One region of the Nonomuraea sp. NPDC059023 genome, then DNA from elsewhere that is predicted to be linked to it. Evidence: riboswitches for the same ligand, from Rfam matches in the RefSeq annotation. Region 1 holds a riboswitch; each other region holds the start of a gene.
The links. Region 1 has a riboswitch for cyclic di-AMP ahead of ACFWYW_RS49120 (NlpC/P60 family protein). Riboswitches for the same ligand answer to the same signal wherever they lie in the genome.
Positions count from the first base shown of each region.

Region 2: it holds a riboswitch for cyclic di-AMP, as region 1 does, so the genes downstream of both, ACFWYW_RS16215 (hypothetical protein) here and ACFWYW_RS49120 (NlpC/P60 family protein) in region 1, are expected to answer to the same signal.
Region 3: it holds a riboswitch for cyclic di-AMP, as region 1 does, so the genes downstream of both, ACFWYW_RS33625 (C40 family peptidase) here and ACFWYW_RS49120 (NlpC/P60 family protein) in region 1, are expected to answer to the same signal.
Region 4: it holds a riboswitch for cyclic di-AMP, as region 1 does, so the genes downstream of both, ACFWYW_RS07385 (C40 family peptidase) here and ACFWYW_RS49120 (NlpC/P60 family protein) in region 1, are expected to answer to the same signal.

Region 1 is NZ_JBHYIO010000044.1:79,368-86,483, reverse strand. Features, by position in the region: gene ACFWYW_RS49135 (RDD family protein) at 1-166, opposite strand, end outside; gene ACFWYW_RS49130 (RDD family protein) at 280-1,515, opposite strand; gene ACFWYW_RS49125 (amino-acid N-acetyltransferase) at 1,601-2,170, opposite strand; cyclic di-AMP (ydaO/yuaA leader) riboswitch at 2,508-2,656, shown strand; gene ACFWYW_RS49120 (NlpC/P60 family protein) at 2,662-3,705, shown strand; gene ACFWYW_RS49115 (LuxR C-terminal-related transcriptional regulator) at 3,791-4,003, opposite strand; gene ACFWYW_RS49110 (cytochrome P450) at 4,355-5,398, shown strand; gene ACFWYW_RS49105 (winged helix-turn-helix transcriptional regulator) at 5,380-5,778, opposite strand; gene ACFWYW_RS49100 (NADP-dependent oxidoreductase) at 5,855-6,787, shown strand; gene lysX (bifunctional lysylphosphatidylglycerol synthetase/lysine--tRNA ligase LysX) at 6,792-7,116, opposite strand, start outside.
Region 2 is NZ_JBHYIO010000008.1:131,527-138,642, forward strand. Features, by position in the region: gene ACFWYW_RS16190 (phosphatidate cytidylyltransferase) at 1-524, shown strand, start outside; gene ACFWYW_RS16195 (lysophospholipid acyltransferase family protein) at 521-1,102, shown strand; gene ACFWYW_RS16200 (class I SAM-dependent methyltransferase family protein) at 1,109-1,897, shown strand; gene ACFWYW_RS16205 (aldo/keto reductase) at 1,882-2,736, shown strand; gene ACFWYW_RS16210 (DUF5302 domain-containing protein) at 2,809-3,009, shown strand; cyclic di-AMP (ydaO/yuaA leader) riboswitch at 3,174-3,311, shown strand; gene ACFWYW_RS16215 (hypothetical protein) at 3,496-4,344, shown strand; gene ACFWYW_RS16220 (alpha/beta fold hydrolase) at 4,385-5,233, shown strand; gene ACFWYW_RS16225 (hypothetical protein) at 5,278-5,649, opposite strand; gene ACFWYW_RS16230 (roadblock/LC7 domain-containing protein) at 5,670-6,044, opposite strand; gene ACFWYW_RS16235 (hypothetical protein) at 6,104-6,802, opposite strand; gene ACFWYW_RS16240 (roadblock/LC7 domain-containing protein) at 6,807-7,116, opposite strand, start outside.
Region 3 is NZ_JBHYIO010000023.1:6,244-13,359, forward strand. Features, by position in the region: gene ACFWYW_RS33620 (ROK family protein) at 1-737, shown strand, start outside; gene ACFWYW_RS33625 (C40 family peptidase) at 976-1,587, opposite strand; cyclic di-AMP (ydaO/yuaA leader) riboswitch at 1,615-1,760, opposite strand; gene ACFWYW_RS33630 (3-isopropylmalate dehydrogenase) at 1,860-2,915, shown strand; gene ACFWYW_RS33635 (branched-chain amino acid aminotransferase) at 3,246-4,343, shown strand; gene ACFWYW_RS33640 (O-methyltransferase) at 4,460-5,104, opposite strand; gene ACFWYW_RS33645 (Uma2 family endonuclease) at 5,119-5,706, opposite strand; gene ACFWYW_RS33650 (DsbA family protein) at 5,839-6,486, shown strand; gene cimA (citramalate synthase) at 6,680-7,116, shown strand, end outside.
Region 4 is NZ_JBHYIO010000003.1:310,729-317,844, reverse strand. Features, by position in the region: gene ACFWYW_RS07410 (phosphotransferase family protein) at 1-903, opposite strand, end outside; gene ACFWYW_RS07405 (NYN domain-containing protein) at 1,038-2,360, shown strand; gene ACFWYW_RS07400 (NlpC/P60 family protein) at 2,865-3,818, shown strand; gene ACFWYW_RS07395 (LysR family transcriptional regulator) at 3,833-4,711, opposite strand; gene ACFWYW_RS07390 (class I SAM-dependent methyltransferase) at 4,782-5,414, shown strand; cyclic di-AMP (ydaO/yuaA leader) riboswitch at 5,668-5,831, shown strand; gene ACFWYW_RS07385 (C40 family peptidase) at 5,896-6,372, shown strand; gene ACFWYW_RS07380 (hypothetical protein) at 6,442-7,116, shown strand, end outside.

The DNA of each region.
Region 1 (7,116 bases):
GCCAGCGACCCTCGAAGACCTCAAGCAGCCCTACAGACCGGAAGAGTGTCCACAGCCCGATGAACAGAATGTAATAGAACACGCCGAAGACCAAGGCCTCAATGAGGCGCGCGACCAGACGCTCCCACCATTCGGCGGTCACTGCGCGTTGGGCGGGCGCGGCCATAGCCTCAACCTCTCGACGGCCTTTAGATCGGCTGTCCCCTCATTCTGGTACGGCACGGCGCCACATGAAACAGGGGCCACCGGGCGGTGACCCCTGAATCCATGACCCGACCACTACTTGATCTTGACCACCACGGTACGCGCGACCTTGTCGGCGAACGTCTGCTGCAGCGGCTTGTCCCACAGCTGCGAGGCGCCGTTCAGCGCGACGAAGATGTAGCCGAGCCAGCCGAGGAACGGGATGCCCGAGATCAGGTATCCGCCCCACGTCACGCCGGCCCGCTTCATCGCGATGTCGGTGGACAGCCCGCCGTGCGGCATGGTGCCGCCGGCCGGGACGATCTTGATGCCCATGACGATCTTGCCGAGCGTCTGCCCGTTCATCTTGGTCATGATCAGCTCGTAGGCGATGTAGATCGCCCCGACCAGCACACCCGAGATGAGCCCGATGACCACTGAGCCGAAGAAGCCCGAGCTGGAACCGTCGAGCGAGCTGTAGGTCGCCAGGAACAGGCCGGCCATGATCAGCGTGATCACCCAGTAGACGATGCCGAAGAGCACACCGTCGATGATTCGGGCTACCAGCCGCTGCCACCACTCGGCCAGCGGCGCGGGCGCGCCGGGCGGCTGGACGCCCACCGGCTGACCGTAGGGCTTGCCGTAGCCGGGCTGGAAGCCCTGCTGGCCGTAGCCCTGCGGCTGCTGCTGCTGACCGTATCCGGGCTGCTGCTGGCCGTAACCCGGCTGCTGGCCGTAGCCCGGCTGGGCGTACTGCTGCCCGGACGGGGCCTGCTGGCCGTAGCCAGGCTGCTGGCCGTAACCCGGCTGCGAGCCGGGCTGCTGGCCGTACTGAGGCTGCTGCTGACCGTAGCCAGGCTGGCCGTAACCCGGCTGGGAGCCGGGCTGCTGGCCGTACTCGGGCTGCTGCTGGCCGTAGCCGGGTTGCGACTGGGCCTGCTGGCCGTAACCGGGCTGCTGGCCGTAGCCGGGCTGCTGCTGACCGTAACCCGGCTGCTGGCCGTACTCGGGCTGCTGCTGGGCCTGCTGGCCGTAGCCAGGCTGCTGGCCGTAACCCGGCTGCGAGCCGGGCTGCTGGCCGTACTGGGGCTGCTGCTGACCGTATCCCTGCTGCTGGCCGTACTGGGGCTGCTGACCGTAACCCGGCTGGGAGCCGGACTGCTGTCCGTATCCCTGCTGGCCGTAGGGGTCGCCGTCTTGGCGGTAACCCACAACGGTCACGTCCGGGTCGGGCTCGCCCTGTGCGTGGCCCGCGTTGTGCTGTCCGTATTCGGGAGTCCCGGAGTTGTCGCCGGGGTCGTCCTGTGGATACGGCGGCTGTCCGGTGCTCACCGTGTCACCTCGCTTCGAGTGTGCATGTGGCACATGTCAGGACACATGCCTTCGCTGCCCAACGTATCGACATAGGTATCTACAATCACCTTTCCCTTTGGTCGAGGTCCGAGTCAAACGACGGCAGGTGGAGCAGCATCCTGGTGTTGCCCAGGGTGTTGGGCTTGACGTGCTCCAAGTCGAGGAACTCGGCTACGCCCTCGTCATAGGAGGCGAGCAGCTCGGCGTAGACCTCGGGAGATACCGGCGTGCCCTGGATCGGGCGGAACCCATGCGCGGCGAAGAAATCTACCGCGAATGTCAGGCAGAACACCCGCCGCAGCCCGAGTTCGCGGGCCGTTCCGATCAAAGCGGTAACGATTTGGCCCCCAACTCCGAGACCGCGGGCGTCGGGATCGACGGCCACGGTGCGAATCTCGGCGAGGTCCTCCCACAACACGTGCAGGGCACCGCATCCGACGACCTGCCCGCCACGCTCAGCCACCCAGAACTCCTGGACGTCCTCGTAAAGAGTGACCGTGGCTTTTTCCAGCAGGCGCGGCCCGGCTCCGGCATAAGTGTCGACCAGGCGCCTGATCGTCCGGACATCCGGCGTGCGAGCCCGCCTCACGACGACCTCGATGTCGGGTACCGCCCGTTCGGCGACCTGTTCCATGGCACTTCAGAGTACAGACGCAATTACGGCTGCCCCCTATTTGCCCGCCTACTTCCTCAACCATCTCACCCAGTGGACGAGCATGCCCGACAACAGCCATCGCCCCCTCAACCACCAGGCGAATAGCCAGTGACGAGCAATGACTCCCTCGGTGACGCCGAACCTCACGTACGTCCCATGCACCCGCAAAGTGCGCATAAAGTCGCTCCTGTACGGCGGAGCACGTGATCCCCCCGTGACACTTCGGTTGTGAAACCTCAACAGACTTGGCAGTTCTGGTTGAGCACGAACCTGGAGTGCACTAGTGTCCAGCGTCGATGTCACCCGCGTTCTTACGCGCGGCGGCACGCCTAATCCCCTCCCCTGGGGAGCCGGGGACCCGCCAGTGGCCGCAGGCCATCCCGGGGTGAATCCGAGCCACGGCTCGGTAGGGCTGCTCCGGCCCGAACCCGTCAGCTAACCCGGTAGGCGGCCATGAGAGGAGCTGGTTGGTGAAGCGCACGCGTAACCGTGAGGGGAAGCCCGCGGGCAAGCATGCCCGCCCTCCCGAACCAGGCATCAAGAAGCGGCTGGTCGTCCTGACGGCAGCCGTAGCCGCGGTGACGTTCACCGTCACGCCTCTCGGTTCCGCCGCCGCCGATCCGAAGCCGTCGCTCAAGCAACTGTCGGAGCAGGCCGAGAAGCTCCACACGGAGATCGAGACGCTCAGCGAGCAGTTCAACGGCCAGCGTGTGAAGCTCAGGGACGCCCAGAAGGCCGTCGACGCCGCCAAGAAGACGCTGGCCTCCAGCGAGGCCGATCTCGCCGCCAAGCGCCAGCGGGCGGGCATGCTCGCCCAGAGCGAGTACATGATGGGCGGCTTCAGCCGCGCCCTCGCCTTCGCCGCCTCCGACGACCCCGAGCTCTTCCTCGACCGCGCCGCGACCAGCTTCGCGCTGGAGCAGCAGCAGGGCGAGGAGGTCAACCAGGTCACCCGCGCCAGGGAACTGGCCGAGAAGGCGCAGTCCGAGGCGAAGACCCGCATCGACAAGGTCACCGAGATCGTCGAGGACCTGGACGCCCGGCGCGACAAGATCAGCAAGCTGGTCAAGAAGGTCGAGAGCGACCTGTTCCAGCGGGCCATCGGCGAGGCCGGGCGGCCGGGCACCCGCGCGGTGCGGGTCAGCCTGCCGATCGCCGGCTCCGGCAAGGCGGCCGAGGCGGCCAGGTGGGCGCTGACGCAGCAGCTCAAGCCGTACGTGTGGGGCGCCGAGGGTCCCAGCTCCTACGACTGCTCGGGCCTGGTCATGGCGGCCTACCAGCGGGTCGGCATCTCGCTGCCGCACTACACCGGCGACCAGTGGACGGCCGGCACCCGCATCTCCCGCGAGGAGCTGCGCCCCGGTGACCTGGTGTTCTTCTACAGCGACCTGCACCACGTCGGCATCTACGTCGGCGGCGGCATGATGGTGCACGCGCCGCAGACCGGCGACGTCGTGCGCCTGGCGTCGATCTCCCGCCGCCCGTGGGCGGGCGCGGTCCGCATCGCGAACTGACCCCGCCAAAGAGACGGAACCAGGAACCCACGCCAGCCAAAACCGACCCCGCCGGGCGAACCGGCGGGGTCGAGTCTCGGTCCTGCTAGATCAGCTGGCGGCGTGCCGCCCAGGCCACCGCCTCGATGGCGGTGGCCACACCGATCCTGTCGCATATCCCTCGCAAACGGCGGCGTACCGTGCGTCCGCTGATCTCCAGCCGGCGCCCTACCCGATCGACCGTGACTCCCTTGGCCAGCTCGGCGAGCAAGGCTAAATCGGCGTGGCTCAGCTCAACGCCCTCGGTGAGCACATCCATCGGGAGCCCTCCCCCCAACAGCAGAACTCGCAGACGTATCGGACCGCGCAACGCGCTCGTCCCGCAGACGGTAAACGCATTCAGGAAAGGTCGTCAAGCTCGACAATTGCCCAGCTTGACCAGCTGTATTGACATGATCAAATCTATGTGAACTACTCGCCATATGTCGTCACACTTCGGGGCACGATGAGCGATCTCACTGATCCTTACAACGCCCCTCGGTCACCGACACTGACCCCCGCCGACGTGCTGGGATTCGATCCGTTCGATCCCGGGTTCCGGCGTGACCCGTACGGAAAGTACCGGGAGCTTCGCGAGCGTGGCGATTTATTTCATACCCGTGGCGGTTTGGTGGTAGCCACATCACACGAGCACGTCTCGGCCATGCTGCGCGACCCCCGCTTCGGCCACGGGCACGTCCCGGCGGACACCGATGACCCCGACCGGCCACAGGTGTCGTTCCTGCGTCTCGACCCGCCCGACCACACGCGGCTGCGGGCTCTGGTCAGCCGGGCGTTCACGCCCCGCATGCTCGAACGGCTGCGCCCCAGGGTCGAGGCGATCACCGCGGAGCTGATCGGCGCCATGGGCGAGGAGGCCGATCTGGTCGCCGAGTTCGCCTATCCGCTGCCGGTCCTGGTGATCACCGAGATGCTCGGCGTACCGCCCGAGGACTACGAGCGCTTCCGCGGCTGGAGCGAGACGCTCGCCCGCAGCCTCGACCCGATGCTGCCCGCGGGCCAGGCGGACACCACCGAGCGGGCAAGCCTGGAGTTCCGCGCGTACTTCCGTGAACTGCTGGCCGAGCGGCGCGTACGCCCCGGCGAGGACCTGCTCAGCGCCCTGACCCAGGTCCGGGAGCTCACCGAGTCCGAACTCCTGGCCACCTGTGTCCTGCTGCTGGTCGCCGGGCACGAGACGACCGTCAACCTGATCGCCAACGGCGTACTCAACCTGGCCGGGCACGGCATGCTCCACCGGGCGGCGGACGATCCCCAGCCGGTGGTCGAGGAGGTGCTGCGCTACGACCCGCCGGTGCAGCTCACCGCCAGGACGGCGCTGCGGGAGGCGGAGCTGGGCGGCACGGCCGTGCCCGCGGGCACGCCGGTGATGGCGCTGGTCGGCGCGGCCAACCGCGACCCCGCCGTCTTCCCCGATCCGGACCGCTTCGACCCGGGACGGTTCGACCCCGGACGGGCGCCGGAGCGGCATCTGGCCTTCGGGCTCGGGATCCACTTCTGCCTCGGGGCCACGCTGGCGCGCATGGAGGGCGAGATCGCGCTGCGGGCGCTGGCCCGTGCGGCGCCGGAGCTGAAGCTGGTCGAGGAGGCGCCGCCGTACAAGGAGAACGTGGTTCTGCGGGGGCTGGCCAGGCTTCAGGTGCGGTTGTCGTAGCGGGTTCTGGCGGCCAGGACGTCCTCGATGTGGGCCTCGGCCCATTCCTTGATCGCGGCCACGATCGGCAGGAGCGTGCGGCCCAGATCGGTGAGCTCGTAGTCGACGCGCACGGGGACCGACGGGGTGAGGGTGCGGGAGACCAGGCCGTCGCGCTCCAGGCTGCGCAGGGTCTGGGTGAGCATCTTCTGGCTGACGCCGGCGATGGTCCTGGCCAGGTCGCTGTAGCGCTGGGAGCCGCCGGCGAGCGCGGTGAGGATGAGGCTCACCCACTTGTCGCTGAGCGTGCTGAGGAGCTGGCGCGAGGGGCACTTGGCGATGTACGCGTCGTAGGCCAGGCGGGCTGCCGCGCGCCTGTCCGCGGCCGACTGGGTGGGCACGGCATTCCTCCGGGTTGCTTACGCACCTTCAGGTGCCTTCTTACCAAAAGAGAGTAAGCCTTCCTACCGTGGCCGCATGACAACGATGCGAGCGCTGGTCGGGCGCGAGGGTGAAGTAGAGATCGTCACGGTCCCGGTGCCGCAGGCCGGACCCGGGCAGGTACGCGTGAAGGTGACCGCGGCCGCCGTGCAGCCGATCGACCTGTTCACCGCCTCGGGGTCGCTGCCCGGCTACAAGCTGACCGACCCCATGGAGCGGTACGGGCTCGGGTGGGACGTGGCCGGGGTGGTCGACCAGGTGGGGCCGGGGGTCGGCGGGTTGACGGCCGGGCAGGCGGTGTTCGGGCTGTCCGACCGGCTGATGCTGCCGTACAAGGCGCAGGCCGAGTACGTGCTGCTCGACGTCTCCGAGGTCGCCGCCGCGCCCGAGGGGCTGACGCCGGAGCAGGCCGCCACGCTGCCGCTGAACACGCTGACCGCCATCCAGGCCCTCGACCTGGCCGATCTGGCTCCCGGGCAGACTCTCCTCGTGACCGGGGCCGCCGGTGCGCTGGGCGGCTACCTGGTGGAGATCGCCGCCGCGCGCGGGCTGCGGGTCGCCGGACTGGCCGGCGCCGACGACGAGAAGCTGGTGCGCGGCTTCGGGGCGGAGTGGTTCGTGCCCCGCGACGCCGACCTGGCCGCGGCCGTGCGCGCCCTGGTGCCCGGCGGGGTGGACGGCGTGGTCGACGCCGCGATCGTGGGGCTCACCGCGCTGGACTCGGTGCGGGCCGGGGGCGCGTACGTGGCGGTGGCCGCGGGGGCGGCGCCGATCCCGCTGCGCGGAATCCACGTCTCCAGCGTGTACGTACGCGCCGACGCCGGCCAGCTGGCCCAGGTGGCCCGCTGGGCGGAGGCGGGCCGGCTGACGGTACGCCTGGCCGGCACCCACCCCCTGGAGAAGGCGGCGGAGGCCTACGCCCGGCTGTCGGCAGGAGGGCAGCGCGGGCGGTTCGTCCTCACTCCGTAACGGGTCAGCCGGTGGGCTTGACCAGCGGGAACAGGATGGTCTCGCGGATGTTCCTGCCGGTGAAGGCCATGATCATCCGGTCGATGCCGACGCCCACGCCGCCGGTGGGCGGCATGGCGTACTCCAGAGCCTGGAGGAAGTCCTCGTCCAGCTGCATCGCCTCAAGGTCGCCGCCGGCGGCCAGCAGCGACTGCTCGACCAGGCGGCGGCGCTGCTCGATCGGGTCGTTCAGCTCGGAGTAGGCGGTGCCCAGCTCGGTGCCGAACCCGATGAGGTCCCACTTCTCGGTGACCAGCGGGTTGTCGCGGTGGTTGCGGGCCAGCGGCGAG
Region 2 (7,116 bases), on a different contig from region 1:
TGCTGCCGTTCCTGCCCTCGCCGCTCGCCGCGGGCCCGTTGCTGCTGCTGGCGCTCGTCCTCGTCCCGGTGCTCGGCGGCGACGCCGAGGACGGCGGCAGGCGGGCCGCGTACTCGGTCTTCGGACTGCTCTGGATCGCGCCGCTGAGCGCCCTGGCCACGCTCGCCCCGGCGACCGCGTTCGCCCTCGTCCTGGCCGTCGCGCTCGCCGACGTCTGCGCCTGGTGCGGCGGCAGGCTCCTGGGCGGGCCCGCGCTGTCGCCGCTGTCACCGGCCAAGACCTGGGGCGGGGTCGCCGGCGGCGCCGCGGGCGGCCTGACGGTCCTGTTCCTGCTGGGCGAGCTCACCCCGGTCACCGCGCTGGCCGTTGCCATCGGAGCGCCGATCGGCGACCTGCTGGAGTCGATGCTCAAGCGGGGCGCCGGGGTCAAGGACGCGGGCACCTGGCTGCCCGGCTTCGGCGGCCTGCTGGACCGCGTGGACTCGCTGCTCGTGGCGCTGGCCGTCGTGGTGGTGCTGCCGTGAGGCTCGGGGCCGCGATGCGGCGGCGGCTGTGGCGTACCGCCTTCGCCTGCAGCGGCGGCCTGGCCGTCGAGGGGCCGGTGCCGGGCGGGCCGTGCGTCGTGGTCGCCAACCACTGCTCCCACGCCGACACCGCCGCCCTGCTGGCCGCGCTGCCCGCGCGGCTGCGTCCGTCCGTGGCCGCCGCCGCCGACTACTGGTTCGCCAACCGGGCGCGGGCGCTGGTCTGCCGGACGCTGGTCTCCGGCTTCCCGGTACGGCGGGGCGGCGGCGGCTCCAGGGACCTGGCGGCAGCCGTACGGCTGCTGGACCAGGGCCGGGTCCTGGTCGTCTACCCGGAGGGCACCCGCTCGCGCGACGGCCGCGTCGGCGACTTCCACGGCGGCGCGGCGCGGCTGGCCGAGGCGGCCGGCGTTCCGATCGTCCCGGTCCTGCTGGAGGGGACCGGCCGGGTGCTGCCGGTGCACGGCCGCCTGAGCCGCGCCCCGGTGACGGTCCGTTTCCTGCCGCCCGTGTCCGACCTGGAGACGGCCCATCACCTCCTGCGCTCCCGACAGCTCCCGACCACTCCCGAAGGGTGAAATTTCATGAAGTGGGCACTTATGCGGCTCCTGATGCGCACCGCCGGCCGTACCAGCCGCGGCATCCGCATCGGCTACCGCCACGGCTTCGACAGCGGCACCATGCTCGACTACGTCTACGTCAACAAGGCCCACGGCTGGCCCCTCGACCGGATCTACCTGAACTCGGTCGGCTGGCGGGCCATCCGCGCCCGCCGAGACCTGCTCAAGGAGGTCATCAGGGACGAGGTCTCCGCCAGGGCGGGCCGCGCGCTGATCCTCGACGTGGCCGCCGGCCCCGGCCGCTACCTGCAGGACGTCGCCAGGGAGCAGCCCGAGGTCGAAGTGGTCTGCCGTGACCTGGCCGCCGACGGCCTGCGCCTGGGCAGGGAACTGGCCAAGGAACGCGGCCTGGCGAACGTCCGCTACGAGCGCGGCGACGCCTTCGACCCCGAGCCGCTGGACCGGCCGGCCGACATCATCGTGGTCAGCGGGCTGTACGAGCTGATCCTGGACGACGAGACGATCAGGAAGTCCCTGGCCAGGCTGCGCGACCTGCTCGCCCACGACGGCGTACTGATCTTCACCACGCAGACCCGCCACCCGCAGCTGGAGTTCATCGCCAACGTGCTGCCCAACCGCGACGGGCGGCTGTGGGTGATGAAGTGCCGCTCGGCCGAGCAGCTGCACACCTGGGCCGTCGAGGCCGGGTACGCCGACGTCGTCAGCAGGCGGGAGAAGGTCGGCCTGTTCACGGTGACCACGGCGACTCAGCGGCCGGAATGTATGACCATGGACGCATGCAGACACGACTGATCGGTCAGATGAGTGTGAGCGCCATCGGGCTCGGCGCGATGCCGATGTCGGTGGAGGGCCACATGCCCGACGAGGAGCAGTCGATCAGGACCATCCACGCGGCCCTGGACGCCGGGATCACGCTGATCGACACCGCCGACGCCTACACGCCGACGGAGGCCGAGGTCGGGCACAACGAGCGCATCGTGGCCAAGGCGCTGGCGAGCTGGGGCGGCGACAAGGACGCGGTGCTGGTGGCCACCAAGGGCGGGCACACCCGGCCGCGCGGGCGCTGGGACGTGGACGGCCGGCCTGAATACCTGAAGCAGGCCTGCGACCGCTCGCTCAAGGCGCTGGGCGTCGAGTCGATCGGGCTTTACCAGCATCACCGGCCGGACCCGGCGGTGCCGTACGAGGAGTCGATCGGCACGCTCGTGGACCTGCTCGACGCCGGGAAGATCCGGATGGCCGGGATCTCCAACGCCAACCCGGTCCAGATCAGGCAGGCCAACGAGATCCTCGGCGGGCGGCTGGTGAGCGTGCAGAACCAGTACTCGCCGAGCTTCCGGGGCAGTGAGCCGGAGGTGGACGTCTGCGAGGAGATCGGCGTGGCGTTCCTGCCGTGGGAGCCGCTGGGGGGCATGAACCACGTCGGCCGCCTCGGCCGCCGCCACGCCGCCTTCGGGGAGGTCGCCGCCGAGCGCGGGGTCTCGCCGCAGCGGGTCTGCCTGGCGTGGGAGCTGGCCAGGAGCCCGGTGATGATCCCGATCCCCGGCTCCAGCCGCCCGGCGACGATCCTCGACTCGCTGGCCGCCGCCGACCTGGAGCTCACCGCGGAGGAGCTGGCCAGGCTGGGCTGACGCGGTGCCCGGTTTCGCGTCAGGTCGGCCGTCGTGCGAAGCTGTTGTGGTCCCCAACACCAGGAGGTCCTCATGGCGGAAACACCGGAGCCGGAAGTCAGCGAAACTCCCGAGGACGAGATGAAGCGCAAGTTCCGGGAGGCCCTGGAGCGTAAGCGCAATCAGCACTCCGACTCGGGTGCGGGTGGCAGGGGCACGGATCAGTCAAAGATCCACGGCGCACACGGCCCTGCTGCCAGCAAGCGTTCGTTCCGGCGCAAGAGCGGCGGCTGAGCCGGCGTTCTGAGGGGGTACGGCTTGGCCGTACCCCCCTTTTTCTTGACCTTCTTAGGTAGATCTTCGCCCGTTTCATGGCGATTGTTTTGCTTTTGCCGTCTTTGGCACTTACAGTCCTAAGCGTTACCAGTTGGCGACCCGACCCTTCACCAGGAAGAGGCGGCCGGCTGGCGCCGAATCCCGTACCCACGGGAACCGGGGAACCAATGTTCCTTGGGGTGAATCCGACGTACGCGTCGGTAGGGCATCTCCACGCCCGAACCCGTCAGCTAACCCGGTAGGCGCGATGGAGAGGACTGATCTTTTCATGCACCACCGCGATGAACCCCCATTCCGCGTAGTTTCACCCGCCGCCTACTGAGCGGCCCCTTCCCCAGGCTTTCCCCCCGCGCTTTCGCGTAGCGTCCGTTCGGCTTTGTGCCCGGCTACGCCCCTTTGACGAGCGCATTTCCCCTGTCCCCGCACAAAGGACTTCTCTTCTTCATGTCTTCCCGCTTTGGCATGCGTTCTTTCACCATGCTCGCCTCCGTCGCCGTCATCGGCGCGGTCACCCTCAGCACCGGCGCAACCGCACACGCGGATGACTTCTCCGAGAAGAAGCCCCTTCTCAAGGGCTCCACCACCGCCTCCTACTACTGGGACGACGCCTCCGGCCGCAACGGCGACACCGGTCTTCCCGCCTCCGGCAAGCCCATGCAGAAGGGCCTGGCCGCCAGCCCGAGCTGGCCCCTCCTGACCGAGGGCTACGTCATCTACAAGGGCAAGAAGGAGCCGTTCTTCGTCGGCGACCGCGGCCCCGGGGTCCCCTCGAACAGGGGCATCATGCTCGACCTCGACGCCAAGACCTTCGCCTCGCTGACCGGCGGCAAGTTCAACTCCAGCTCGCTGACCGTCGACGGCGTCGGCGGCCAGGGCCACATCAAGATCGAGTACGTCATCACCAAGTGGGGCCCCGGCGTGGGCAAGAAGAACCACCCCGTCGCCTTCTCCACCGGCGCCTGGTCCCGCAAGGACGCCAAGCCGGCCACGCCCCCGGTCGTGACCGCGGAGGAGAAGACCGAGAAGAAGGACGAGAGGCCCGAGACCCCGGCCGCTCCCGCGCAGGTCGCCAAGAAGGCTCCCGAGCAGGCTCCTGAGAAGGCCCCCGAGCAGACCTCCGCACAGGCCTCCGAGCGGGAGAAGGCGCCGCAGGCCGAGCTGGCCGCGGCGGTCACCACCCGCGAGACCGAGTCGAACGGTGTGGGCGGCCTCGCCCTCATCAGCGCCCTGGCCCTCCTGAGCGGCGGCATGTTCCTGGCCCGCGGCCGCATCCGCAAGGCGTTCGACCGCTGACCTCTTTACTCATGGGGAACAGAATGTGATTCTGTTTCCCATGACCCAGCGCGCGGCCGTCAACGGCATCGAGATCGTCTACGACAGCTTCGGCTCGCCACAAGCACGGCCACTGCTGCTCATCATGGGGCTCGGCGCCCAGCTCATCCACTGGGACGAGGAGTTCTGTGAGCTCCTCGCCGAGCAGGGTCACTATGTCGTCCGGTTCGACAACCGCGACGCCGGTGAATCCACGCATCTTCACGAGGCGGGCGTTCCGGAATTCGGATCGCCCGCTTCGCCGTACCTGCTGGCGGACATGGCGCGGGACGCGGCCGGGCTGATCGACGCGCTCGGCTGGCCCGCCGCGCACGTCGTCGGCGCGTCGATGGGCGGCATGGTCGCCCAGCAGCTCGCGCTCGACCATCCTGGGCGGGTACGCACGCTGACCTCGATCATGTCCACGCCCGGACCGCAGGTCGCGCCGCCCACGCCGGAGGCGAGCGCGACCCTGATGTCGGCCCCGCCGCCCGACCGCGCGGCCGCGATCGCGTTGGCCCAGCGGACCTGGGCGGTGATCGGCTCGCCCGGCTACGACCTGGACACCGAGCGGGTCGCCCTGCTGGCCGGGCTCGCCTATGACCGGGCGCACGACCCGGCGGGAACGGCCCGGCAATTGGCCGCCATTCTGGCCTCCGGTGACCGGACCGAAAGGCTGGCCCGGCTGGCCGTACCCACGCTTGTCCTGCACGGAGAGGACGACGCGCTCATTCCGGTCGCCGCCGGCCACGCAACCGCTGCGGCAATTCCGCGCGCAAGACTGGTCACGTTCCCCGGAATGGGGCACGATCTGCCCAAGCCACTCTGGTCGCGGTTCGTGGAAGAGATCACGAAACACACGGCCGGGTGACCCGCGTCGCGCGGCCGTTCCCCCACGGCGGCCGCGCGACGCCCTCAGACCTCCAGCTTCTCCTCCACGTTGCGCAGGTGGTGGCGGGCCATCGCCAGGTTGGCCCGGCCGCGGTCGAGCGCCAGGTAGAGGAACAGCCCCTTGCCGCCGCGCCCGGCCATCGGCCGGATGATGTGGTACTGGGTGCCGAGCGTGATGAGGATGTCCTCGATGGTGTCCTTGAGGCCGAGCGAGTCCATCGTGCGCATCTTCGCCTTGACCACCTCGGTGTTGCCCGCCGCCGCGACCTGCAGGTCGAGGTCCTTGGAACCGCCGAGGGCGCCCAGCGCCATCCCGCTGCCGTGATCGACCACCGCCGCGCCGACGGCGCCGTCGATGGCCATCATCTCCTTGAGGGAGACGTCGATGCCGGCCATGCGTACCTCCTTGTGTGTGTTCACCGCTGTCGCGATGCGATGGCGGCCAGCGCGGCCGCCGTCTTGCGCCCCTCCAGCCGCAGCAGGCCGAGATTGGCGCCCGGCTCGGCCACGACGGTGAGGACGATGGTGGGTCCCGCGGCGTAAAGGGCGGCGAACCCGGCGCTGGCCGACACCAGCGTCTCCTGCAGCACACCCTTTCCCGCGAGGTCGGCCATGCGCCGGCTGAGCGCCAGCACCGCCGCCGAGAGCGCGGCGGTCTGGTCGCACCGGTCACCGGGCAGGTCGCCGGCGATCGGCAGCCCGTCCACGGTGCAGGCGACGCTGCCGCTGACCTCGGGCACGCGCTCGCGCAGCCTGCTCATCTCGCCGAGCACCCGCTCGCGGAGTTCCACGGAGGGCCTCCTTCCGTTCCGTCGCAGGGCGCGAAGGCGCAGGCTCGTCGCGGAGAACCTCACGCCAGCTCCTCCAGCGCCCTCTTCACCGCGGCCAGGACATCCGGGTCGCTCTGCGGCAGGGCCGGCGGCACCGACCGATCCAGCGCCCGCCCCCGCCGGCGCGGCATCAGCGGCGCGACCAGGAGTCCCGCGGCGGCCAGGCGCCGGACCGCGAGCAGCACCGAGTAGGCGGGCTGCCCCAGCCGGTCGGCGAGCTCGGCCGGCGTCGCCACCCGGTCGGCGCCGAGCAGGATCTCCCACTCCAGCGCGCTCACGGTCGCCCGATGTCCGGGCAGCCGCGCGGCCGGGGTCACCGGGACGTCGTCCAGTTCGGCCGAGGACCAGATCTGCGCCAACTGGGCTCTCCTTCGCGCGCATTCGCCGACCAGCCAGGCGAGCTCGAACTCCAGCCGGGTGTGCGGCCGCGGGCACTCACCCGGCCGGAACTTCGGCCGCGCCGCCGGGAGCTCGGCCGGCAGCAGGAAGTAGGCGGCGTCCAGCACCGCGCCGGCAACGCAGAACTCCAGCTCGGCCCGGCTGTAGGCGCCCGCCCCGCCGCGCGCGGTCAGCAGCCGCTCGACCGACGGCGTGCGCGGGCACTCCAGGTGGGTGATCCGCCCTTCGCGCAGGTACGCCTTGCCGGCCGGGAGCACGTTGAGCGAACCGGTGGCGCGTTCTCTGGCCAGGCCGGTGAGCAGCGTATGGACGGCGGCCACGGCGTCAGCCCCGCAGCCGGCCGGTGATCGAGCTGAGCTGGTGACGGGCCAGTGCCAGGTTGGCGCGGCCGAGGTCGAGCCGCACGTAGATCACCAGCGGGCCGTCGAAGGGCATCTCCACCGGATGGAGCAGGTGGTAGCCGTCGTCGGCGATGACGATCAGGTCGTCGATGCGGACCGTTCCACGGTGGGTGGCGCCGGCGAGGGCGTCCATGGTGACGCGCAGCGTCTCGCCGAGCGCGGGCGCCGACCGTTCGGCCTCGCCGCGCCCGCCGGAGGCCATCACGGTTCCGCTGAGGTGATCCATCACCAGG
Region 3 (7,116 bases), on a different contig from region 1:
TCTCCTACCTCCCCGCCACCGACGACCTCCCTACCCCTGATGCCGCGCCTGGCCCCGACACCGCGCCTGGCCCCTACACCCGGTCCGCGCCCGCCGCGCGGTCTGCGCCGGATGTTCCGCTCGTTCCCGACGCGGGGTCCGCAGGTGAGATGCCGTCCGCACCCGACGTTCGGCGCGCCTCCGAAGCGGGGTTCCCCGACACCCAGCGCCCGCCCGGTACGCGGCCCGCTCCGGATCGGCCGTCCGAGGTTTCGAGTGCCGGATCTGTTACTGGGGCGTCGGCCCAGGCTGCGGGGGAGGTGTTCCCTGGCGTGGACCAGGGGGATGCGAGTGTGCGGGAGCACGGGGCAACCGAGACCGTTGCCGCGGCTCCGGGGGTGGTGCGGGCGGCGCGGGCCGCCGGACTGTCCCTGGGAACGGCCAAGGAGATCTTCGCCGCCGCGGAACGGGGTGATCAGGCAGCGCTGTCGGTCGTGGCGGCGGAGGGCCGGCGGATCGGCGGGTTGCTCGTGGCGGTGGCCGCCGTCCTGGACCCGGAGGTGATCGTGCTCTCCGGCGGCGTAGGACACAACCTCGAACTGCTGGGCGACGCCATCCAACGCCGAATCGGCGAACTGGGGCCGCTGCGGCCCACGATCGTGGCCAGCGCTCTGGGTGACAGCGGCGTGTTGCTGGGCGCTGTCGCCCATGCGAGGGGCCGCGCGTGGGACCTGATCTTCTCCACCCGTATGGGCTGAGATCAGCGGGGTACCGCCGGTAAGTGCGCTCGTTGCGGCGGCCGGCCATCCCCGCTGGACGACCGTGTCCGGGGGTGGGCCGCGACAGGGCCCGCGCGACAGAGACCGTGGTCTCTCCCGTGCGTGGATCCTCCCGTGCGTGAGAGAGAAGCCACGCACGGGAGGAACCACGACAGAGCCCGCCGCGACGGGCCGGTGGAATCGGCGTTGTCAGACGACGATCAGGAGACGACGCGCGTCACAGCGTCGCGGTGGGCATGACGGGTGCGGGCGCTTGGCGGAGTTTTTCGAGCCGGGTGGTGAGTTTGACGCCCGCCGGATCCGGACGCACGGCGCCCACGAAGGCGCGCCGGCGCCAGGCGCTCAGCTTTTCCTCCTTGACCACATCACCGGTACGCGGCGAATGCACCATGTGCCCAGGCCGGGAGATCATGCCCACATGCCCCAGCCCCGAGAAGAAGACCAGGTCACCGGGCTTCAGGTTCTTCCAGCTGATCTTTCTGGAGAACGCCGAGTACTGCTGGGCGGCGGTTCGGGGCAGTTCGATGCCCGCGCTTTCGTAGGCGCGGAGCATGAGGCCGGAGCAGTCGTAGCCGCGTTTGGTGGTGCCGCCCCAGACGTACGGGGTGCCGCGCTTGTCCATGGCGTAGGCCAGGGCCTTCTGCCAGCCGGGTTCGGGGGTCCGCTGCTCCTGGATCTCCTTGAGGCCCTGGCTGGTCAGCGTGACGTCATAGGGGTCGACGGTGTTGACGGGAGAAGCGGGGGATGCGGGGGATGCGGGGGATACGGGGGATGCGGTGGCGGGGGATGCGAGGGTGGCCGCGGTGACACCGGTGACGGTGAAGAGCACAGCGGTCGCGATGATGCGAGACAGGGGAATGTCCTTCCACACGGCCTACCGGGTTAGCTGTCGGGCTCGGGCCTGGAAGTCGCCCTACGACGTGGTAAACGCCGATTCGCCCCAATGGGGGAGGTGGGTCCCCGGCTCCGCACTACGGTGTGCGGATTAGGCTGGTGGGACTCTAACGAAACAGTCAAAAGCTTGCAAATCGGGCAAAATGCAGTGTCCGAGAAATGAGATGGGTTGCTCGGCAGGCGAGACGAACCGGTAAGGTACCGCCCATGGAGTCGCGTAGCATTCGCCTGGCCGTCATCCCCGGAGACGGCATCGGTACCGAGGTCGTGACCGAGGGCCTCAAGGTTCTCGGGGCGGTCGGTCCCAAGTTCGACATCACCGAGTACGACCTCGGCGCGGACCGCTACGCCAGGACCGGCGAGGTCCTGCCCGACTCCGTGCTGCAGGAGCTGCGCGGCTACGACGCGATCCTGCTCGGCGCCGTCGGCGATCCCCGCAAGGTGCCGCCCGGCCTGCTGGAGCGCGACCTGCTCCTGCGCATCCGCTTCGACTTCGACCACTACGTCAACCTGCGCCCGGTCAAGCTCCTGCCCGGCGTCGCGACGCCGCTGGCCGACACACCGGCCGAGAACATCGACATCGTCGTCGTCCGTGAGGGCACCGAGTCGCTCTACGCCGGCACCGGCGGGGCCATGCGCAAGGGCACGCCGTACGAGGTGGCCACGCAGGAGTCCATCAACACCGCCTACGGCGTCGAACGCGTCGTCCGCTACGCCTTCGCCAAGGCGCAGAGCCGCCCGCGCAGGAAGCTCACGCTGGTCCACAAGACCAACGTGCTCACCTTCGCCGGTGACCTGTGGCAGCGCACCTTCGACCGCGTGGCCGGGGAGTACCCCGAGGTCACCACCGACTACGTGCACATCGACGCGGCCACGATGTTCTTCGTCAACCAGCCCGAGCGCTTCGACGTGATCGTCACCGACAACCTGTTCGGCGACATCATCACCGACCTCGGCGCCGCGGTGGCCGGTGGCATCGGCCTCGCGGCCAGCGGCAACATCAACCCCGAAGGCGCCGCGCCGAGCATGTTCGAGCCGGTCCACGGCAGCGCGCCCGACATCGCCGGGCAGAGCAAGGCCGACCCGACCGCCACCATCCTCTCGGTCGCCATGCTCCTGGACCACCTCGGGCTGGCCGCCGAGGCCGCCCGCGTCGAGCGGGCCGTCGCCGACGACATCGTCGAGCGCCTCTCGCACACCGCCGCCCGCACCACCAGGGACATCGGCGACGACATCGCCGCCCGAGTATCCGGCGGCGCCTGACGCCGCAGGCCACCGGCCCACGAGCGGCCCGCCGTACCGCAGAACGTGAGATCCCCCACCATCGGGGCCTCACCACAAGTCTGCGGAGGTACGGCGGGCAGCGCGCGAACCCGCAGCTCGTGAACACCCGGTACCGACCTGACAAGCGGCCCAGGCGCCCCCAGCGCACTCGCGGCCGCCTGACCACCCACGCCCGGTGGCTCGCGAGAGCCTCCGGGCGTTTTCGTTGCGCCCTAACGGTCGTCCTTTTAGATGCAGTAAGTTCCCTCTACCCGATCCGGCGCAGAATGGATGCAGGGTAGTCCTCAGAGAAAGAGAAGGATCTCCGTCATGACCACCTCTCAGAAGCTCAGCTTCGACGTGCAGCTATCCGACCACGCTCGCACCGCGGCAGAGCGCGAGGCGGTACTGGCGAGCCCCGGGTTCGGGAAGGCCTTCACCGACCACATGGTCTCGATCGACTACACCGAGGGCACCGGCTGGCACGACGCCCGCCTCACGCCGTACGGACCGCTCACGCTCGACCCCGCGACCTCCGTCTTCCACTACGCGCAGGAACTCTTCGAGGGCCTCAAGGCCTACCGGCACGCGAACGGCTCCATCGTCACCTTCCGCCCCTACGCCAACGCCGCCCGCTTCAACCACTCCTGCGCGCGCATGGCCATGCCGGAACTGCCGGAAGACACCTTCGTGGAGGCGCTCGAACTCCTCGTCCAGGCCGACCGCGACTGGGTCCCCACGACCGACGGCCACAGCCTCTACCTGCGCCCGTTCATCATCGCCACCCAGGTCGGCCTCGGCGTCAACTACCCGTCAGAGAACTACCGTTTCATGGTCATCGCCTCACCCGCCGCCTCGTACTTCAGCGGCGGCGTCAAGCCCGTCTCCGTGTGGCTCTCGACCGAGTACACCCGCGCCGCCCCCGGCGGCACCGGCGCCGCCAAGTGCGGCGGCAACTACGCCGGAGCCTTCGTCGCCCAACGCGAGGCCGTCGCCCAGGGCTGCGACCAGGTCGTCTGGCTCGACTCCCACGAGCACCGGTACGTGGAGGAGATGGGCGGCATGAACCTCTTCTTCGTGTACGGCGACCGCCTCCTCACCCCCGCCCTCACCGGCACGCTCCTGCCCGGCATCACCCGCGAATCCATCCTGAGGCTCGCCGGCGACCTCGGCCTGAAGGCCGAAGAGGGCCGCCTGTCGATCGAGGAGTGGCAGTCCGGCTGCGAGTCGGGCGAACTGACCGAGGTCTTCGCCTGCGGCACCGCCGCCGTGGTGACGCCGGTCGGCTCGGTCAAGGGCGCCGACCGCGCCTGGACCGTGGGCGACGGCACCCCGGGCCCGGTCACGATGCGCATCCGCGACGAACTCGTCGGCATCCAGTACGGCACCCGCCCCGACCCCCACAGCTGGATCCACAAGATCAGCTAACGCCCATGCTGCCCCGCACCCGTGGGGCAGCACCCGTACGTCCAGCGCGGTCGGCTACGCCTGGTGGGCTGGCCGGAGGAACCCGGATGGACAGGCGTTGACAAGGCGGGAACCGATCAGTTCTTGCGGATCAGGGTGAGGCCGTCGGAGATCGGGAGGATGGTCGTGGTCACGCGGGGATCCTGCATCACCATGTCGTTGAACTCGCGGATCGCCACTGTGGTCTCGTCGTTTCTCGACGGGTCGGCCACGTAACCGGTCCACAGGGTGTTGTCCACCATGATCAGTCCGCCGGGCCGCAGGCGTTCCATGAGCAGTTCGTAGTAGGCGGGGTAGCCGGGCTTGTCGGCGTCGATGAAGGCCAGGTCAACGGAGCGCTGGAGGGTGGGCAGGGTTTCGGTGGCGGGGCCGAGGGTCAGGGTGATGCGGTCGGAGACGCCCGCGTCCTCCCAGTAGCGTTTGGCGATCGCGGTCCACTCCTCGCTCACGTCGTAGCAGTAGAGGTGCCCGCCGGACAGGCCACGGGCGAGGCAGAGCGAGGAGTAGCCGGTGAACGTACCCACCTCGACCGCCACCGATGGGTCGACGAGCTGGGCGAGCATGGTGAGCAGGCGGCCCTGGGAAGCGGAGATCTGCATGCTGGCCTGGTCGCCGGTGGCCGCGCGGGTCTCGATGGCGAGTTGCTCGAGGAGCGGATCGGGACGGGTGGTGTGTTCGTGGATGTATTGGGCGATCGGCTGGTCGAGCACGAAGTTCTTCATGGCGTCATTGTCGATCAGCCGGAAGTCTCGGCGTCGTTGAGTCTGGCCGTGTCGAGGATGAGGTTCCATGGGTCGGGCATGGCGAGTGGCGCGCCCATGGTGACTTCGACGAACACGGTGTAGCCGTCGGCGGATGGGCGGGTGAACAGGCTGGCCGTCGACTTGGCCGGGTCAATGCGGAGAAAGGCGGGAACCTTCGCGGCCGCGTAGGCCTTGGGCTTGATGACATAGTCGTCGTGGACGCTGCTGGGAGAGACGACCTCTACGACCAGTTTCGTGTCGTCGGCGTGCACCTCGTCCTCGCCCCACATGCGCGGGCGCTTGGAGACGATCACGAGGTCGGGGATGAACCTGTCGTTCTGGGTGCCGAGAAACAGCTTGATGTTGGTCCAGGGCCGCCAGTCCTTCTCCACCAGGAAGCCGGTGATCTGGAAGAGCAGCAGCGCGATGATGTTGTTGTGGAGTCCGGTGGGCACGGGGTTCACCACGATCCGGCCGTCGATGAGCTCGACACGATGCTCGGGGAACAGCCTGCATGCCGCCCGGTAGTGGTGGTCAGACGGATGCTCTTCGGCAGTGGGACGCGCGAGAAGCTTGGCCATGGTTCCATCATCCCCTCCTGAGAGATGAACGCAATGTGATTGCCGCGCGACCCAAGGTAATGCCCACGAAAAGAGCTCGCAAGTTTGTTCGAATAACTGGGCAATATGTCGCAAATGATAGGGTCGCCTGCGATGAACAAGAGGCTGGTGGCGGCATGTGTTGCCGCGTGTGTCGTGCTTGCCGTCGTCGCCGTCCTGGCCTTCGCGGAACCGGGTGGCAAACAGGGCGCCTACCAGCTCACCCGCCAGCCGGACGGCTCGATGGTCCTGGCCAGGCCGGGGGTGACCGCGCCCGTCCTCGATCTGTACGAGGACTTCGACTGCCCGGTCTGCAAGCAGCTCCACGCCGCCGTGGATCCCACGCTCCAGCGCCTGGCCAAGGCGGGCAGCGTGAAGGTGGTCTTCCACCCGGTGACGATCTTCCGGGACGAGCCGATGCGTTCCAACAGCGTCCGCGCGGCCGCCGCCGCCCGTTGCGTGCCCGCGGCCAACTGGCTGGCCTTCCGCGACCAGCTCTACGCCATCCAACCGGCCCCGCACGGCACCGCCAGCGGGTTCACGCCGGACGAGCTGGTGGGCGCCGCGCGTAAGGCGGGCGCCTCGGTGGACGAGTGCGTGGCCACGCAGGCCTTCGCCAAGCAGCACGTCAGCCAGAACGACGGCGTCCGCCTCGACGGGACTCCGACGGTGCTGTTCAACGGCCAGATGCTGGGTGACGTCGCCTTCGACCCGAAGGCTCTGGAGCAGCTCATCACCGGCGGCGACGGCGTCACCGTCTGAGCTCCGTACAAAGAATGTCCCAGAACGTGAGACCAGCGTGCCAGATGGTGAATCCATGTGGCACACTCGGCATCACCATGTTCTACGGTCTGCTCATTATCGGCAGGCGCGCTGGCTGACAAAGGACACCGCCAGCGCGCAGACCTCTCACGTCCGTGAGGGGTCTTTTTCATTTCCTCGGGAGACCAATCAGATGGCCGACGACCGCTTCCACGTGTACGACACCACGCTGCGCGACGGCGCACAGCAAGAAGGCCTCAACCTCACGGTGGCCGACAAGCTGTCGATCGCGCGCCACTTGGACAGCCTGGGCGTCGGTTTCATCGAGGGGGGCTGGCCTGGCGCCAACCCCAAGGACACAGAGTTCTTCAGGCGGGCTCAAACAGAGCTCGACCTGAAGCACGCGCAGCTTGCCGCGTTCGGCGCGACCCGCCGGGCAGGCATGAAGGCAGCCGATGACCCTTTGGTCGCCGCACTGCGCGAATCCGGCGCGCCGGTCGTGACTCTTGTCGCCAAGAGCCACGACCGGCACGTGGAGCTGGCCCTCCGCACCACCCTCAGTGAGAACCTCGCGATGATCCGCGACACCATCTCTCATCTGAAAGCGGAGGGCCAGCGGGTCTTCCTCGA
Region 4 (7,116 bases), on a different contig from region 1:
GCGGGGCTCGTAGCCGGTTAGTTCCTGATATTTCCGGCAGACGTCGTCGCGGCGCATGAAGTCTGGCATGCCGGGCAGTTCCAGCATCTCGGCGATGTCCTGGAAGAAGCGGTGCAGGAAGATCATCCAGCCGAGGTCCAGCTCTCGCGGGGCCGCGGCGGCCATCTCCCAGTCCAGCACGGCCACCGGGCGGAAGTCCCGGTACATCACGTTGCCCGGCCGGGCGTCGCCCCAGGTCAGCACGTCGGGGCCGGGGTCCTTCGGCCAGTGCGCCTCCAGCCAGTCGAAGGCGCGTTCCAGCACGGGGATGCGGCGCCTGCCGTGCGCCCAGGCGTAGTAGGCGCGCTGGTCCTCCACGTGCGCCCGCAGCCCGGCGGCGCCGAGGAAGGCCAGTTCGGCGGGGCGGATGGGCGCCTCGTGCACCGCCGCCAGGATGGCCACGGTCTCGTCCTGAAGCGTCCGCGCCCTCTCGGAGTCGGCCTCCAGCAGCCAGCCCTCGCAGGTGTACGGCATGACGTCGGGCGGGACCAGCCCCTCTTCGCGTTCCATCACGAAGAACGGCATGCCGAGCGGCGCCGGGTCCGGCTCGAACCACAGCGCCCGGGGCGCCGGCACCCCCGCGCGCTCGCGGACCAGCCGCATGACCTCGAACTGGGCGCCGAGATCGTAGGCGGGGAAGACGGGCACCGCCTCGGCGGTGGGCGCCATGCGAGCGACGCACCGTGTGGGCTTTTCGGCCCATTGTGCTGTGAAAAATAACGTTTCGCTGGACATTCCGTTGCCCGAAGGACGCTCCAGCCCCGACACCGGTACGGCCCGGCCGAGCTTGGCCCCGAGCCACGCGGACACCCGATCGTGCAGTTCCTCCAGGTCACGCGTGGAGGTACGCATCTGCTCCGTCACCCTGGACCTCCCTGGCCTGGCACAGTCGTATACCGCCAACCAAGCGCTTGTCCAGATGCAACGCACAGTTACGGTTAGGTACGCGGCAGCCGTACCCTTGACTGAAAGAGCAAGGCGCGAAGGGACACAACGGGATGAGTTCAGCCGGTGAAGGCCTGTCTCGCCCGCTCCCTGAGCAGGTAAGACTGAACGTCGTCGACCTCGCGGCGCAGGTCCTGGGGTCGATGCCGGCCGCCATCGTGCCTCCGCCGCTGCGCGGGATCGCCAGGTTCGATCCGCGCAAGCGCGCGAAGCTCGGCAGCGCGCCCATCGCCGCTCAGCTGGAGAGCGACAAGGAGTTCCGCGAGGCCGTGGCCGAGTCGGTCGCGGCCGGCTGGCCCGAGCTCGTCGCCGCGCTGGCCGAGGGCAACGTGCCGCCCGCCGCCGACCCCGTGCTGGTGGCCGCCGCCGCCTACCTCACCCGCCCGCCCGGCTGGGCGGAGATGGTGGAGATGGCGCGGGCCGACCTGGAGCAGTCCGCCGTCGCGGCCGAAGGGTCGGCGCAGGAGCAGCAGGTCGTACGGCTGCGCGAACAACTCGCCGGGGCGAAGACCGCCGCCAAGGAGGAGTCCGACCGGCTGCGCGAGCAGCTCAAGACCGCCCGCGCCGAGAACTCGGACCTGCGCCGCAAACTCCACGAGGCCCGCGAGCGCGCCAAGGCGGCGGAGCAGCGCGTGACCGCCGTGGAGCAGGCCGCCGTCGAGGTGAAGACGGCCGCCACGGCCGCGGGCAGCGCGGGCGAGGCCGAACTGCGCCGGGTGCGTGAGCGGCTGAGCGACGTGGAGAAGCAGCTGGAGGCCTCCCGCCGGGCCGCGCGCGAGGGCCGGAGCATCGAGGACGCCCGCATCAGGGTGCTGCTCGACGCGCTGCAGGACGCGTCGGCCGGACTGCGCAGGGAACTGGCCCTGCCGACCACCATCAGCCGCCCCGCCGACTCGGTGGCCGCGGTGTCGCCCGGCGCCCCCGGGGTGCGGGGCGTACCGGCGCGTGCCCTGGCCGACGACGATCCGCAGCTGCTCGACCAGTTGCTGGCGTTGCCGCAGGTGCATCTGATCATCGACGGCTACAACGTGACCAAGACCGGCTACGGCAACTTCACCCTCGCCGACCAGCGGGCCCGCCTGATGACCGGCCTCGGCGGGCTGGTCGCCCAGACCCGGGTGGAGGTCACGGTGGTCTTCGACGGCGCCGAACTCAACTCGCCCGTGCAGGTGGTGGCTCCGCGGGGGGTCCGCGTCCTGTTCAGCGCCCCGGGCGAGATCGCCGACGACGTGATCCGCCAGCTGGTCCGCGCCGAGCCACCGGGCCGCGCCATAGCCGTGGTGTCGTCGGACCGTGAGGTGGCCGAGTCGGTCCGCCGCATGGGCGCCCGCCCCGTCCCCTCCGCCCTGATCCTGCGCCGCCTCGGCCGCGTCTGACCCCTCCCAAAGCCGCTCGCGCCCTCGCGCCCTCGCGCCCTCGCGCTCCGGGCTTTGGGCTCCGCCCGTCGGCCTGTGCTCGGCGCAGTGCTCCTCGTCCTCGCGTTCCGGGTTTCGGGGTTCTTGCCGGGGTCACGTGACGCCTGTGTCTTGCGCCTTGGTTTTGGGGTTTGGAGCTCTGGGGTGGGGGCGGCCGGGGGTGTCAGACCGGATTGGTCTGCCGGGGTGCGCGGGCGCCCCGGCCGGGCGTACCTTCCGATCTGCGCCCATCGGCGCGGCCGGCCGCTCGACGGGCACTCCCAGCGGTCCCGGGCATCCGGACGGCGGCCGGTCGCGCGGTGGGGCCGCCCGTTGTTGTGCCTGGTGGTGGGTGGGGGAGGTGGGAAGGGTGGGGTGTGGGTTACAAATCAGGCTAAAGGCTGAGAACACACCCAGCACTTCTGTACTATTTGCCCCCAGGTGTGATCACTGGGAGGCGACGCTGTGAGGTTTGGCCGGGTTTCGTTGGCGACTGGTCTGGCGATCGGGCTGCTGGCGTCGCCGGTCGGCGTGGCCGTGGCTGATCCCAAGCCCACGATCAAACAGGCCAAGGCGAAGCTCTCCCGCCTCAACAACAAGGCCGACCACGTCGTCGAGCGCTTCAACACCGCCACCGAGCGGCACAAGACGGCGAAGAAGAAGTACGGCCGGCTCAACTCCTCCTACAAGGACAAGCTGGCCACCGTCGCCCGCCTGCGGGTCCAGGTCATCACCATGGCGGTCAACGACTACCAGCTCGGCGCCGACGTGACCTCGTGGCCGGCGATGATGGGCGAGGGCGACCCCATGAGCATGCTCAACGGCATGGCCCTCACCGGCCAGCTCCAGGCCGAGCGGGCGGAGAAGCTGGCCGCGTTCGACCGGGAGAACAAGGGCCTCAAGACCGAGCGCGACCTGGCCCAGGACGCGCTGGTCGCGGCCGACAAGGAACGCGACGAGGTCGAGAAGGAACGGGCCGAGATCCTCAAGCTGATCCAGGAGCAGAAGAAGCTCCTGCGCGAGCTCGGGGCGTACAAGACCGGCGATCCCAACAGCACCGGCATCAAGTACACGGGCCCGGCCACCGGGAACGCGGCGGCGGTGCTGAAGTTCGCGTTCGGGCAGGTCGGCAAGCCGTACATCTATGGCGGCACCGGTCCGCGCGGGTACGACTGCTCGGGCTTCACCCAGGCCTCCTGGCGGGCGGCCGGCGTCTCGCTGCCGCGGACGACCTGGCAGCAGTGGGCGTGGGGGGCCAAGCGCCGGGTCTCGCTCGACGCGCTGCGCCCCGGTGACCTGATCTTCAGCGAGGGCCTCGGCCACGTCACCATCTACGCGGGCAACGGCAACATCGTGCACGCGCCCCAGACGGGTGACGTCATCAAGGTCGTCAAGTTCTCCTCGTACGGCAGGCGCGTCGTGGGCGCGATCCGGCCCTGAGGCCCCGGCCGGCGTTACGGCCCGCCGTACCCGAGCATGGTCCGCAGAAGCTCCTCCACGGCCGGTGAGCGGCCGGGCGCGGGCAGGACGGCGGCGAAGACGCGGCGCGCGGGCAGGGCGGGCTCGGGACGCAGGAGCCTGATGTCCGGGCGCAGGGCCGCGCCGCCCGCGATCGACGGGAACACCATCACCCCGACGCCCGCCGCCACGAGCCCCTGGCGCCCGTTCCAGTCGTCGCACAGGTGGCTGACGCGCGGCGGCGCCCCCAGCGCCGCGGCGAGCTCCGACAGCGGCCCGAGGCAGTCGGGGTGGCTGCCGTCGATCCACGCCTGCCCGGCCAGAGCGCGCAGCCGCACGCTCTCCCCGGCCGCCAGCGGGTGACCTTCCGGCAGCGCGACCAGTAGTTCGTCGTCGAGCAGCGGCACCAGGTCCAGGCCGGCGGGCGCGGGGTCCCACGAGGTGACCAGCGCGAGGTCGGCCTCTCCGGCGAGGACGGCGGACGCGCCGCCGCCGACGGTCAGGGACAGCTCGACCGCCGGGTGGCGGGCGGCGAAGACGCGGAAGCACTCGGGCACGAACGCGGTGGCGGCGCTCGGGAAGGCCTGTACGCGCACCCGCCCCCGCTCGCCCGACGCGTGCGCGGCCAGCCGGGTCTCCAGCAGCGCGATCCCGTCGAGCACGTGCGCGGCCTGCTCCAGCGCGGCCTGCCCGGCGCCGGTGGGCCGTACGCCGCGCGGCAGGCGGTGGAACAGCAGCACCCCCGCCCGGCGCTCCAGCGCGGCGATCTGCCGGGAGACGGCCGGCTGGGTCATGGACAGCGCCTCGGCCGCCGCCGAGAACGATCCGAGCCGCCCCACCTCTGACAGCACCTTCAGCGACCAGACGTCAAGCATGCATGGAGCTTATGCCTTTCATGCCGAACCCGCAGTGGTACGCATGGCTCGCGCGCAGCACGATCGGGGCATGGACACCTGGATTCTCTCCGCGCTGCCCGCGGCTCCCGCCCGCGTTCTCGACGCCGGTTGCGGCGACGGCGCGCTGGCCGGCGCGCTGATCGCGCGCGGCCACGACGTCACCGCCATCGACCTCGACCCGTCCGCGGCGCTCGCGGCGGGCGTGCCCGCGAAGCGCGCCGACCTGACGCTCTACGAGGACGACCCGTTCGACGTCATCGTGCTGTCACTGTCGCTGCACCACATGCACCCGCTGGGGGCCGCACTCGACCGGGCGGCCGCGCTCCTGAAGCCGGGCGGGCTGCTCGTGGTGGACGAGTTCGCCTGGGACTGGGCCGACGAGGCCGCCGCCACCTGGTTCTACGACGCCGGAACCCTGCTCGGCCGCTTCGACGGGCCCGAGCGCGACCCGGTGACCCGCTGGCGCGAGGCGCACGTCGATCATTCGCCCGCGGGGGACATGCTCGACGCCATCGCCGCCCGGTTCGAGATCCGGCGGACGCGGCGCGTGCCGTACCTCTTCCGCTATCTCGGCGGCGAGCACGCCGCGCGGCTGAAGGAGATCGAAGAGGTACGGCACACGCCGACCGGCTTCCGGCTGACCGCTGTGACGCGTGTGACAGGAGGGGCGGAAGGGACCTGACTCACCCCTGGAGCTCCAAGTGTGAGGAGGGTCACATTTGAGTAACGGGACCCCGCTGTCCAGCAGGAGTTCCCGTCCTGACAGGGTCCTTTATCTGATCTTTACAGCTTTGCCAGGACTTTGCCGGGTCATGAACCCGGGAGTACGTTCTGGCGTCGCGGCGAACAAGCCATGGCGCCGCGAACCGGCATCGGCCCCGTCCGGGCTCGATGAGGACCCATAGAGATCCGCCGGTCGCCCCCGTCCGACAAGGGGCCGCGACCTGCCGAGTCCGTGCAGCCAGGAGGCACGGAGCCGGGGAACCACCGATCCCATTCCCCCGGGATCAAGGGGTGAATCGGCGCGTTCAGCGTGCCGTAGGGCGACTTCCAGGCCCGAATCCGTCAGCTAACCCGGTAGGCGTTCGTGGAAGAACCAAGGAGAAATCCTGTCTACCTCCCTGCACAACCCCCGTCTTGTTCTCGGTGGCGCGGCGCTCGCCATGACCGTGACGGCCGGAGGGTTCGCCCTCCATGCCCCGGCGGCCCAGGCGGCGACCACGGCCAAGACCACCACCTCGGCCAAGACGGCGACGCAGTCGACGACTGCCCGGCAGAAGAGCAAGGCCCGCAAGGCCGTCTCCGCGGCAAGGGCGCAGATCGGCGACCCGTACCGCTACGGCGGAACGGGACCCGGCGCCTTCGACTGCTCCGGTCTCGTCCAGTTCGCCTGGAAGAAGGCCGGAGTCAAGATCCCCCGCGTGACGCACAGCCAGTACGCGCGCATCAAGAAGAAGATCTCGTGGAAGTCTCTGCAGCCGGGTGACCTGCTGTTCTTCCGCGGTCGAGGCCACGTCGGCATGTACGTCGGCAACGGCAAGATGGTCCACTCGCCGAGTTCCGGCAAGCGGGTGCGCATCGAGCGGCTCAGCGGATGGCGCAAGTCGTCCTTCGCGGGAGCCGTCCGGCCCGGTCTGTAGTCGTCCGGACCGAAAGGCCCCGTCCCCTCCCGGGACGGGGCCTTCGCGCGTCCGGCTACCATCAGGGCCGTGGTCGTGAGCCGTCGCGCCGCGCTCGCGGCCCTCCTGGTCTTCGCGCTGGGCTGCGCCCCCGAGCGGGCTCCTGACGCGGGAGCGGACCGCGGCGACCTTCAGCGGCGCGCCGAGCGGGCGGCGGCGCGCGTCGCGGCGATCCTCGGGCAGCCGGTACGGCCCAGCGTCGAACTCGCCGAGAACGCGGCACACGCGGCGCGGACCGCGGGCGTGGGCTCGGTCGAGGGCCTGGCCGCGATCGCCCACGACGGCAGGGTCATCGTGATCCCGGAGAACTACGCCAAACTCAACCCCACCGGACGCGACGTCGTCCTCGCCCACGAGCTGACTCACGTCGCCGCCGGCACCGGCGGGCTGCCGGTCTGGCTGTACGAGGGGTTCGCCGACTACGTGGCCTACAAGGACGCGGGCCTGGCCGTGCCCGTGGCGGCGGCCGAACTCGCCACCGAGGTACGTGCCGGACGGGTGCCCGGGAAACTGCCCGGGGCTGACGCGTTCGCGCCCGGGGCCGCGCGGCTGGCACAGTCCTACCAGGAGGCCTGGCTGGCGTGTCGCTTCCTGGCCGCGCGCTTCGGCGAGGACAGGCTGGTGAGGCTCTACCGCGACGCGCGGCGGCTGGGCGTGGAACGGGCCCTGCCCCTGCCGTCCGGCGAGCTCGTCGCCGGATGGCGC